Regions from separate parts of the Streptomyces lothianensis genome, predicted to be linked through region 1. Evidence: predicted binding sites of a transcription regulator. Region 1 holds the regulator's gene; the other holds the start of a gene.
The links. Region 1 encodes HrcA, which represses chaperone genes, less so after heat shock. Its sites were predicted from a motif close to TTNGCACTCNGNNNNNCNGAGTGCNAA; they were not measured.
Positions count from the first base shown of each region.

Region 2: the regulator HrcA is predicted to act here: its motif matches at 2,539-2,565, upstream of groL (chaperonin GroEL).

Region 1 covers NZ_JBLMKT010000037.1:67,251-73,421, forward strand. Annotated here, with positions in the region: gene ACLF6P_RS12795 (nitronate monooxygenase) at 1-964, opposite strand, end outside; gene dnaJ (molecular chaperone DnaJ) at 1,026-2,162, opposite strand; gene hrcA (heat-inducible transcriptional repressor HrcA) at 2,163-3,179, opposite strand; gene ACLF6P_RS12810 (MBL fold metallo-hydrolase) at 3,345-4,070, shown strand; gene ACLF6P_RS12815 (DUF3097 domain-containing protein) at 4,193-5,002, shown strand; gene hemW (radical SAM family heme chaperone HemW) at 5,144-6,171, opposite strand, start outside.
Region 2 covers NZ_JBLMKT010000030.1:13,010-19,180, reverse strand. Annotated here, with positions in the region: SAM riboswitch class I at 1-91, shown strand, start outside; gene thrC (threonine synthase) at 110-1,420, shown strand; gene ACLF6P_RS10640 (ubiquitin-like small modifier protein 1) at 1,469-1,744, shown strand; gene ACLF6P_RS10635 (cold-shock protein) at 2,215-2,418, shown strand; gene groL (chaperonin GroEL) at 2,733-4,355, shown strand; gene ACLF6P_RS10625 (WD40 repeat domain-containing serine/threonine protein kinase) at 4,546-6,171, opposite strand, start outside.

The DNA.
Region 1 (6,171 bases):
GCCCCTGACCGGCCCACAGCGCCATGCCCTGCGCGTCACCGGTCCTCGCGGCGGCCTTGCGCAGGCCGCCGGTCAGGTGGTGCACCTGCGGATACGCGGCGGGCGCGTAGGGCCCGTGCTCGCGCACGAAGCGGTTGACCAGGCCGCGGGCGGGGCGCCCGGTGAAGGCACGGGTCAGTTCCGTGCGTACGAACAAGGGGTTGGTCAGGGCCTGTTTGTGCAGCACGTTCGCTCCGGACTCGGGACAGACGAGGAAGGCGGTGCCCAGCTGGGCCAGGTCGGCGCCCGCCGCGAGCGCCGCCGCGATCTGGCTGCCGCGCATCAGCCCGCCGGCCGCGATGAGCGGCAGCCGTATGGTCTCGCGGACCTGGGTGACGAGCGAGAGGAGACCGATCCCGCTGCCCTCCGCCTCGGGATCGTCGCGGTGCGTGCCCTGGTGCCCGCCGGCCTCGATGCCCTGCACACAGACTGCGTCCGCACCGGCCCACTGCGCGGCCTGCGCCTCCTCGGGCGTGGTGACGGTGACGACGGTGTACGTGCCGACGCCGGCCAGGGCGTCGAGGATCTCGCGGCCCGGGCAGCCGAAGGTGAAGGAGACGACGGGCACGGGGTCGTCGAGCAGGAGCGCCAGCTTGGCGTCGAAGGCGTCGTCGAGGCCTCTCTCGGGATCGCCGAGCTCAGTCGCGTACCAGGCGGCCTCACCGGCGAGCTGGTCCGCGTACACGGACACGGCGGCCGGGTCGGCGGTGTCGGGCTGCGGCAGGAACAGGTTCACGCCGAAGGGCCGGCCGGTCAGGCCGCGGGTCTGCTTGATCTCCTGGTACATCCCGTCGGCGGTCTTGTACCCGGCGGCGAGAAACCCGAGCCCGCCCGCCTCCGAGACGGCGGCGACGAGCGCGGGACAGGAGGCACCCCCGGCCATGGGGGCCTGCACAATCGGAACCGGGCAGAGATCGCTCACCATTCAGCCCCCATCCACGGGTCGGATACGGACATCCGGGGGCGAAGCCCCCGGATACCGGAACTCAGCGCCCGTTGAAGGCGTCCTTCAGCCGGGAGAACAACCCCTGCTGTCCGGGCTGGAACTGCCCCGTGGGCCGCTCCTCCCCGCGCAGAGCCGCAAGCTCACGCAGCAGCCGCTCCTGCTCCGCATCCAGCTTCGAAGGCGTCAGCACCTCGACATGCACGATGAGGTCACCGCGCCCGCCGCCGCGCAGATGCGTGACACCCCGCCCGTGCAGCGGGATCGACTGCCCCGACTGCGTACCGGGCCGGATGTCGACCTCTTCGAGCCCGTCGAGCGTCTCCAGCGGCACCTTCGTGCCGAGCGCCGCCGCCGTCATCGGGATGGTCACGGTGCAGTGCAGGTCATCGCCGCGCCGCTGGAACACGGGGTGCGGCAGCTCGTGGATCTCGACGTAGAGGTCACCGGCGGGCCCGCCTCCGGGGCCCACCTCGCCCTCGCCGGCGAGCTGGATGCGTGTGCCGTTGTCGACACCGGCCGGGATCTTCACGGTCAGGGTCCGGCGCGAACGCACCCGCCCGTCGCCCGCGCACTCGGGGCACGGCGTCGGCACGACCGTACCGAAACCCTGGCACTGCGGGCAGGGCCTGGAGGTCATGACCTGGCCGAGGAAGGACCGCGTGACCTGCGAGACCTCACCGCGGCCGCGGCACATGTCACAGGTCTGCGCGGAGGTGCCGGGCGCGGCACCCTCACCGGAACACGTCGAACACACGATGGCCGTATCGACCTGGATGTCCTTCGTGGTCCCGAAGGCCGCCTCGTCCAGCTCGACCTCGAGCCGGATCATGGCGTCCTGGCCGCGGCGGGTACGCGAACGGGGTCCGCGCTGGGACGCCGTACCGAAGAACGCGTCCATGATGTCCGAGAAGTTCCCGAACCCGCCCTGGCCGAAGCCGCCCGCGCCACCGCCGCCCGCCTGGGACAGCGGGTCGCCTCCGAGGTCGTAGACCTGCTTCTTCTGCGGGTCCGACAACACCTCGTAGGCGGCGTTGATCTCCTTGAAGCGCTCCTGGGTCTTCGGATCCGGATTCACATCCGGGTGAAGTTCCCTGGCAAGCCTCCGGAAGGCCTTCTTGATCTCGTCCTGGGAAGCGTCGCGGCGCACGCCGAGTACGGCGTAGTAGTCCGTGGCCACTTACGACTCCGCCAGGATCTGTCCGACGTAACGTGCCACTGCGCGTACTGCTCCCATCGTTCCGGGGTAATCCATGCGGGTCGGGCCGACCACGCCGAGTTTGGCGACTGCTTCGCCGCCCGAACCGTAGCCGACCGAGACGACCGAGGTGGAGTTGAGCCCCTCATGGACGTTCTCATGCCCGATACGTACGGTCATGCCCGGATCCTTGGCCTCGCCCAGCAGCTTGAGAAGCACGACCTGCTCCTCGAGCGCTTCGAGCACCGGCCGGATCACGAGCGGGAAATCATGTCCGAAGCGCGTCAGATTGGCGGTGCCGCCGATCATCAGGCGCTCCTCGGACTCCTCGACAAGGGTTTCGAGGAGCGTCGCGAGGACGGTCGCGACGGTGCCCTGGTCGCCCGGGTCGAAGGACTCGGGCAGATCCTGGACGAGCTGCGGCACGTCGGAGAACCGGCGTCCCGCCACCCTGCTGTTGAGCCGGGCCCGCAGATCCGCGAGCGAGGTCTCGCCGAACGGCGCCGGGCAGTCGACATGGCGCTGCTCCACCCGTCCGGTGTCCGTGATCACCACGAGCATCAGACGGGCGGGTGCGAGCGAGAGAAGTTCCACATGCCGCACCGTGGACCGGGTCAGCGAGGGGTACTGCACGACGGCGACCTGCCGGGTCAGCTGCGCGAGCAGCCGTACGGTGCGGCCGACGACGTCGTCGAGGTCGACGGCGCCGTCCAGGAAGTTCTCGATGGCGCGCCGTTCCGCGGCCGAGAGCGGCTTGACCCCGGCCATCCTGTCGACGAAGAGCCGGTAGCCCTTGTCGGTCGGGATCCGCCCCGCGCTGGTGTGCGGCTGGGCGATGAAGCCCTCGTCCTCCAGGGCCGCCATGTCGTTGCGGACGGTCGCGGGCGAGACCCCGAGCTTGTGCCGCTCGGTGAGGGCCTTGGAGCCGACCGGCTCCTCGGTGCCCACATAGTCCTGGACGATGGCGCGCAGCACCTCCAGCCTGCGTTCACTGAGCATCCGCGCACCTCCATCTGTCGCCCGCCCGGGCCTCCCTTCCGGCCCCGATCCGGCTCCTCTGGCACTCGTACGAGGTGAGTGCCAGCAAAACCGCATGGTCAGTGTACGGCCGTCGGGTGGCGCCCTAGCAAGGCCGATCCCCTCTGATGCGGTTAGCGTCACGCTATGGACATCAGGTGGGAAGAGTTCGGGTGGGAGGAGCTGGGCGACGGGATCGGCCGTCGGCGGCTCCCGGTCTGGGACGCGACCGTCGCGCTGGTCGCCGGCTCCACCGGGGCACTGCTCTTCGACACGGGCGCGTCGCTGCGCGAGGGCGCTCAGATCCGCAGGCAGGCGCAGGCACTGCTCGGCGGGCGCCGCGTCACCCATATCGCGCTGAGCCATCCGCACTTCGACCATGTGCTCGGTACGGGGGCGTTCGCGGGCGTGCGAGTCTACGCGGCCGCCGGGATGGACCGGATCCTGAACACCGGCCGGGAGGAGCTCGCGCGCGATGCGGTACGCCACGGGCTGCCCGAGGGCGACGCCGCCTCCTCGACGGAAATCGTCATCCGGCCGCACCACCTCATCACCCACGACTGGTCGCTCGACCTGGGCGGCCGGGACGTCCTGCTGTCCCTGGCGGGCCCCGCGCACAGCCCGTACGACCTGGTGGCTCTCGTCCCGGACGCCGGTCTTGTGCTGTGCGGCGATCTGGTCGAGGAATCGGGCGAGCCGCAGGCCGGGCCGGATGCGACGCCCGGACTGTGGCCGCACGCGCTCGACCGGCTGCTCGAACTCGGCGGGCCGCGGCCGGACGTCCGCTACGTGCCCGGGCACGGTGGGGTGGTCGACGGAGCCTTCGTCCGTGCGCAGCGGTCCGCGCTCGCCGAACGGTTCGGCGTCGCGTGAGCGGTTCGCCGTCGCGTACGTGGTCCGGCGTCGCATACGTGGTCCGGCGTCGCGTAAGTGGTCCGGATCCGGCTCGGCGTGTCGCCGTACACCCGGCCCGGACTCTTCCTATCGTCGGACGGATGCGCAGCTACAGCCCCGACCTCACCCCGCCCTGGAAGAAGCCCCGGGCCGTGCCTTCCGTGGAGGCGACCGCGGACCTGGTCGTCGAGGAGGTCACGACGGGGTTCTGCGGGGCGGTGATCCGCTGCGAGGCGGGGACGGTCACGTTGGAGGACCGCTTCGGCAAACACCGGGTGTTTCCGCTGGAGCCGCGCGGGTTCCTGCTCGACGGTCGGGTCGTCACTCTGACCCGGCCCGCCGCGCCCGGGCCGGTGCGGCCCTCGCGTACGGCATCGGGTTCGGTGGCCGTGCCCACGGCGCGGGCGCGGGTCGCCCGGGCCGGGCGGATCTACGTCGAGGGGCGCCACGACGCGGAGCTGGTGGAGAAGGTCTGGGGTGACGACCTGCGGATCGAGGGTGTGGTCGTCGAATACCTCTCGGGCATCGACGATCTGCCCGCGATCGTGGCGGAGTTCGGGCCCGCGCCAGATGCGCGGCTCGGTGTCCTGGTGGACCACCTGGTGCCCGGGACGAAGGAGTCCCGGATCGCGGCCTCGGTCACCGGGGCGGACGTGCTGGTGGTGGGGCACCCGTACATCGACATCTGGGAGGCCGTGAAGCCGGCGGCGGTCGGGATCCGGGGCTGGCCCCGGATCCCGCGGGGCGAGGACTGGAAGACGGGGGTGTGCCGGGAGCTGGGCTGGCCCGCGAACACGGGGGCGGCGTGGCAGCACATTCTGTCCCGGGTCGGCTCCTTCCGGGACCTGGAGCCGGAGCTTCTGGGGCGGGTGGAGGAGCTGATCGACTTCGTGACGGTGGACGGCGGCTGAGCTGGAGTGGCGCCTGCGGCGGGCTTCTCTCCCCGCCCCGCCCCTTCCGGAAACCGGGGCATAGCCCCCGGACCCCCGTATCGCGCTGAACGCGCTCGTCCTCAAACGCCGGACGGGCTGAAGCCCAGCCGAACCCGGCCCTCAGTCCACCAGGTCCCTGACCACCGCATCCGCCAGCAACCGCCCCCGCAGCGTCAGCACCGCCCGCCCCTCCGCGTAGGGGCCGGGCTCCAGGAGACCGTCCTCCAGGGCGCGGCGGGAGGCCGCGAGGCCGTCCGGGCGCAGGAGGGACAGCGGGCAGCCGGACAGGAGTCGGAGTTCGAGCAGGATGCGCTCCACACGGCGGTCCTCCGCCGAGAGCAGCTCACGCCCGGCCCCGGGCGACATCCCGGCCGCAAGCCGGGATGCATAGGCCCCGGGGTGCTTGACGTTCCACCAGCGCACCCCACCCACATGGGAGTGGGCCCCGGGGCCCGCACCCCACCAGTCGGCGCCCCGCCAGTACAGCTCGTTGTGCAGGCAGCGCGCGGCCTGTGAGGTGGCCCAGTTCGACACCTCGTACCAGCCGAACCCGGCCGCCCCGAGCACGGAGTCCGCCATCAGGTAGCGGTCCGCGTGGACGTCGTCGTCCGTCATCGGGATCTCGCCGCGCCGGATCCGCCGGGCTAGCTGCGTGCCTTCCTCGACGATCAGCGCGTACGCCGAGACGTGGTCGGGTCCGGCCCCGAGTACCGCGTCGAGCGAGGCCCGCCAGTCGTCCTCGCTCTCGCCGGGGGTCCCGTAGATCAGGTCGAGGTTGACGTGCTCGAAGCCCTCCGCGCGTGCCTCGGCGACGCACGCCTCGGGCCGACCGGGCGTGTGGGTGCGGTCCAGGATCCGCAGTACATGCTGTTTCGCGCTCTGCATGCCGAAGGAGAGCCGGTTGAAGCCCCCGGCCCGCAGCGCGGCCAGATACGCGGGGTCGACCGAGTCCGGGTTCGCCTCCGTCGTCACCTCGGCCCCGGGCGCGAGGCCGAACTCCTCGCGGATCGCGCCGAGGATCCGTACGAGATCGGCGGCGGGCAGCAGCGTGGGGGTGCCGCCGCCGACGAAGACCGTCTCGACGGCGCGCGGATCGTCACCGAGGACCTTCCGCGCGAGGCGGATCTCGTCGATCAGGGTGTCGGCGT
Region 2 (6,171 bases), on a different contig from region 1:
GTCAGTCTTCGCACCGCGCGACGCGAGGTCCCTGACTCGGGAAGGTGCCAAATCCGTCTCATGGCGAAGTGCGTCATGAGGAAGATGAGGAGAAAGGGCCTCGCCTGCCATGGCTGTACAGACCGTCGAACCCACCACCCCCGAAGCCGCCGCCTCCGCCGCCGCTTCCGTGGATCTCGGCCCCGCCGCCGCCCTCTCCTGCCGCGAGTGCGGCCACCGCGTACCGCTCGGCCCGCTCTTCGCCTGCCAGGAGTGTTTCGGCCCTCTGGAGATCGCCTACGACTTCGAGGCGTACGAGACCGAGGAGCTGCGCCGCCGCATCGAGGCCGGACCGGCGAACATCTGGCGTTACGCGCCGCTCCTGCCCGTCCCCGCGGACGTGGCCGAGAAGCCCAACCTGAACCCGGGCTGGACCAAGCTCGTCAAGGCCGACAACCTGGCGCGCGAGCTCGGCGCCGAGCCCGGGAAGCTGTTCGTCAAGGACGACTCCGGCAACCCCACGCACTCCTTCAAGGACCGCGTCGTCGCCCAGGCCATCGAGGCCGCCCGCGCCTTCGGCTTCACCACCCTGTCCTGCTCCTCCACCGGCAACCTCGCGGGCGCGGTCGGCGCCGCCGCCGCGCGGGCCGGCTTCCGCTCCTGTGTGTTCATCCCGCACGACCTGGAGCAGGGCAAGGTCGTCATGGCCGCCGTCTACGGCGGTGAGCTCGTAGCCATCGAGGGCAACTACGACGACGTGAACCGCTTCTGCTCCGAGCTCATCGGCGACCCGCTGGGCGAGGGCTGGGGCTTCGTCAACGTCAATCTGCGCCCGTACTACGCGGAAGGCTCCAAGACCCTCGCGTACGAGATCTGCGAGCAGCTCGGCTGGCGGCTGCCCGACCAGCTGGTCATCCCGATCGCCTCCGGATCGCAGCTCACGAAGATCGACAAGGGGCTGCAGGAGCTCATCAGGCTGGGGCTCGTCGAGGACAGGCCGTACAAGATCTTCGGCGCGCAGGCGGAGGGCTGCTCGCCGGTCTCGGCGGCCTTCAAGGCCGGGCACGACGTCGTGCGCCCGCAGAAGCCCGACACCATCGCCAAGTCGCTCGCCATCGGCAACCCGGCCGACGGCCCGTACGTCCTCGACATCGCGCGCCGTACGGGCGGAGCGGTGGAGGACGTGAACGACGCGCAGGTCGTCGAGGCGATCAGGCTGCTCGCGCAGACCGAGGGAATCTTCGCCGAGACGGCCGGTGGTGTGACCGTGGGGGTCGCGCGCAAGCTGTTCGACCAGGGCGTCCTCGATCCCTCGCTGACCACCGTGGTGCTCAACACCGGCGACGGCCTCAAGACCCTCGACGCGGTCGCCGACAGCGGCGCCACCGCGACCATCCGCCCGGACCTGGACGCGTTCCGCGCGGCGGGGCTCGCTGGCTGAGGCGCCCCCGTATCCCCTCTCCCTCCTCCTGAAAGGCTTCGAAGTCCCATGAGCGTGAACGTCCGGATCCCCACCATCCTGCGCACCTACACCGGCGGCAAGGCCGAGGTCGCGGCCGAGGGCGCGACCCTCGCCGACGTCATCGCCGACCTGGAGAAGAACCACACGGGCATCGCCGCGCGCGTCCTCGACGACCAGGGCAAGCTGCGCCGCTTCGTGAATGTGTACGTGAACGACGACGACGTGCGCTTCGAGCAGGGCCTTCAGACGGCCACCCCGGACGGCGCCGGCGTCTCGATCATCCCGGCCGTCGCGGGCGGCTGAAAGCTTCCGTTCCGCTTCTTCCCGCTCTTCCTGCCCCTCCGCTTCCCCGCCCCCTCCGCTTCCCCGCCTCCGCGCGGGAAGCGGAGGGGGCAATTCTGTATGGTTGAGCGCGGTACAGTTGGGAATGCTGTTTCGCCTTTATGAGCGGATGCGGTGAGCGTGTGCCGCGGTCATATGAGAACTCGCCCGCGTGCTGACAAGAATTCAGATCCGCGCTCGCGTCAAATGCACGATTTAGCCCCTTTCGCCCGGCCCGACTTGCCCTGACGTCTGGCGAATTCTCCGTACATTCCCGATCGGTCGTGCCCAGAATTCTCGTCCGATTGACCTGTTGCAGACGGCAGTTGGACAGATACATTCAGCGGCGGTCGACGCGTTCCGGCGCACACCCCCACCTGTCGGGGGGTGAGGTCTGACCCGGATTCGCGAAGTGCGGATCTGTGCAAGGGCCAGTAATAGGGGAGTTAGGCATGGCTCAGGGCACCGTCAAGTGGTTCAACGCGGAGAAGGGCTACGGCTTCATCGCGGTCGACGGTGGTGCGGATGTTTTCGTCCACTACAGCGCGATTCAGATGGACGGATACCGCACCCTTGAAGAGGGCCAGCGGGTCGAGTTCGAGATCTCGCAGGGTCAGAAGGGGCCGCAGGCGGACATGGTCCGCGTGACTGCCTGATCGCGCCGGAGCAAGTCTGCAACGACGTGATGAAGGGTCCGCATCCCGGGAACGGGGTGCGGACCCTTCTGCGTCCGGGGCCCGGCGTGAGGGCCCTGACGTGGGGATCTTCGAGACGCGCTTGCACTCGACCAGGCCGAGTGCTAATCATTGGCGTTAGCACTCTACGAGTGAGAGTGCTACACGAACTTGGATCGGCCGGTGAGGTCGCCGGACCTGGCGGGGCAAGGAACCGCCAGCTGCCGGAGACCGTCCGTCGCGGGCACCGCGCCCGATCCGGAGCAATCCACCCCTGTCCGGGAGGACCACTTCACATGGCCAAGATCATCGCGTTCGACGAGGAGGCACGGCGCGGTCTCGAGCGCGGGATGAACCAGCTCGCCGACGCCGTCAAGGTCACCCTTGGCCCCAAGGGCCGCAACGTCGTCCTCGAGAAGAAGTGGGGCGCCCCCACGATCACCAACGATGGTGTGTCCATCGCCAAGGAGATCGAGCTCGAGGACCCGTACGAGAAGATCGGCGCCGAGCTGGTCAAGGAAGTCGCCAAGAAGACGGACGACGTCGCCGGTGACGGTACGACCACCGCCACCGTCCTCGCCCAGGCGCTCGTCCGCGAGGGCCTGCGCAACGTGGCCGCCGGCGCCAACCCGATGGCCCTCAAGCGCGGCATCGAGACCGCCGTCGAGGCCGTCTCCGGCGCCCTGCTCGACCAGGCCAAGGAGGTCGAGACCAAGGAGCAGATCGCTTCGACCGCCTCCATCTCCGCCGCCGACACCCAGATCGGCGAGCTCATCGCCGAGGCCATGGACAAGGTCGGCAAGGAAGGCGTCATCACGGTCGAGGAGGCCCAGACCTTCGGTCTGGAGCTGGAGCTCACCGAGGGCATGCGCTTCGACAAGGGCTACATCTCGGCGTACTTCGCGACCGACATGGAGCGCATGGAGGCCGTCCTCGAGGACCCGTACATCCTCATCGCCAACTCCAAGATCGGCTCGGTCAAGGACCTGCTTCCGCTCCTGGAGAAGGTCATGCAGTCCGGCAAGCCGCTGCTGATCATCGCCGAGGACGTCGAGGGCGAGGCCCTGTCCACCCTGGTCGTCAACAAGATCAAGGGCACCTTCAAGTCCGTCGCCGTCAAGGCCCCGGGCTTCGGCGACCGCCGCAAGGCGATGCTGAACGACATCGCCATCCTCACCGGCGGCGAGGTCATCTCGGAGGAGGTCGGTCTCAAGCTGGAGAACGCCTCCGTCGAGCTGCTCGGCCGCGCCCGCAAGGTCGTCATCACCAAGGACGAGACCACCATCGTCGATGGTGCCGGTGACAGCGAGGCCGTCAACGGCCGCGTGAACCAGATCCGCGCCGAGATCGAGCAGTCGGACTCCGACTACGACCGCGAGAAGCTCCAGGAGCGCCTCGCGAAGCTCGCCGGCGGCGTGGCGGTCATCAAGGCCGGTGCCGCGACCGAGGTCGAGCTCAAGGAGCGGAAGCACCGCATCGAGGACGCCGTGCGCAACGCCAAGGCGGCCGTCGAGGAGGGCATCGTCGCCGGTGGTGGCGTGGCCCTGCTGCAGGCCTCCTCGGTCTTCGAGAAGCTGGAGCTCGACGGTGACGAGGCCACCGGCGCCAACGCCGTGCGTCTCGCCCTGGAGGCCCCGCTCAAGCAGATCGCCGTCAACGGTGGTCTCGAGGGCGGCGTCGTCGTGGAGAAGGTGCGCAACCTCTCCGTCGGCCACGGCCTGAACGCCGCGACCGGTGAGTACGTCGACATGATCGCCGAGGGCATCATCGACCCGGCGAAGGTGACCCGTTCCGCGCTGCAGAACGCCGCCTCCATCGCCGCGCTCTTCCTCACCACCGAGGCCGTCATCGCCGACAAGCCGGAGAAGGCCGCCGCGGCCGCTCCGGGCGGCATGCCGGGCGGTGACATGGACTTCTGATCCTCGCGGATTGGACGTTCACCGGCTGCGCGCAGCAGTCGCAGAGCAGTACGCAGTACCAGGGCGGCACTTCCCGTATGACGGGGGTGCCGCCCTGGCGCGTGTGCGGCGGCGGTGGCCGTGGTGCGCAGGGCCACCGCCGCCGTGGCCGTGGTGTACAGGGCCACCGCCCCCGTGGCCGCGTGCGGCCTCAGCAGACGCTGCGGTACGGCACGTCCGCCGCGTACAGCTGCCACTCCTCCCGCGTGATGTCGCGCCCCGCCTTCTCGCAGATCGTCTCGGCGAGCGAACCGGGATCCAGGTCGAGTGCGTGGACGCGGCTGCCGTTGAGGGCGACGAGGGTGCTGCCGCGGAAGCCGAGCGCGGAGATGGCGATGCCGGTCGGATCGATGGGCTTGCCCAGGCCGGAGCGGCTCTCCAGGTCCCAGAGCTGGACCGCGCCTCCGTTGTTGCCGACGACGGCCGCGAGGAACCTGCCGTCCGGTGAGAAGGCGGGAAGGCGGATCTCCTTGCCGTGGTGCGTTCCGCCCTGCACGGTGCTGCCCGGTACACGCGCCAGTCGCTCGCGTACCTCGCCGTCCCAGAGTTCCAGCCAGCCGGACTCCTTCAGCACGGCGAGGGTCTTCCCGTCCGGCGAGAAGAGCAGGGCGCCGGTGGTGTCGCGGTCGAACCCGGCGACTTCGCGGACCTTCCCGCTGTCCAGGTCGAGCACATCGCCACGGTCCGTGACGAGGCTGCGGCTGTCCGGGCGGAACGCGGGCGCCCAGGAGATGTTCCGGAAGCTGTGCACCTTCTTCCGCGCCCGGACGTCCCATACGTCGAGGTCGGAGCCTTCACCCGAGGACTGCCCCGCCGCCTCGTGCAGGGCGTAGGCATGGCTGCCGTCCGGGGAGAGGCCGATGTCGAGCACATCGCGCCCCTGGGGCACCGGGACGTCCCACAGCTTGCGGCTGTTCTCGGTGTCCCAGACGGTCACGAACTGGTTGATGTCCGCGTCCATGTCGAAGAACGCGGCGAAGCGGCCGCCGGTGGACAGGGTCTGCGGGCTGCGGGGAATCGCCACCTGCATCTCGGGAATGTGCAGCGGGATCCGCTCGCCCTTCACCTCGCCGGTGGTGAGGTCGATCAGCTGGTGGTACACGGGGAACGTGTTCTCCTCCGTCGTCACCAGGCCGACGGTCCCGTCGGGGGAGACCGCGACGCCGTACGTACCGGTGCGCTGCGCCCCGCCGTCGAGAGCCGCCGATACGTCGAGCCGTATGACCCTGTTCCCGTACGAGGTCACGTACGCGAGGGTCTTCGAGGACTCGTCGAGGACCGCGTGCCGGATCAGCGTGCCGTCGAAGTCCTCGCCGATGCCGCTCGGGATGTGCAGCAGAACGCTGCCCGAGGCCACATCCACGAGCTTGATGTCGCCGCGCTGCGGCGCGTAGGCGAAGAGGCGGCTGCCGTCGGAGGACAGCGTGGCGTTCCATCCCACGCGGTCCTTGGAACTGCCCAGCGAGACCTCGTTGACCCGCGTTCCCTCCGCGGTGTCCCAGACCTCGTGCACCCCCTGCGTACCGGCCATGACCACCCTGGAGCTGTCCGCGCTGAAGGAGACACCGCCGCCGCACCCGCTCCGCCCGCTCGCGGCCTCGAAGGCGGGCAGGATGCCGGTCGGTGTGATGCGTGAGACCGCCAAGGGCGCATTGCCTGCGATGTCGCAGTACGCCACGTAGCGGCCGTCCGGGGACAGCACATGGCCGGCGATTGCGTTCCACTCCGCGAGTATCCGGCCGTCCGGTCCCAGGAGCACACTCCGTTTGGGACCTTG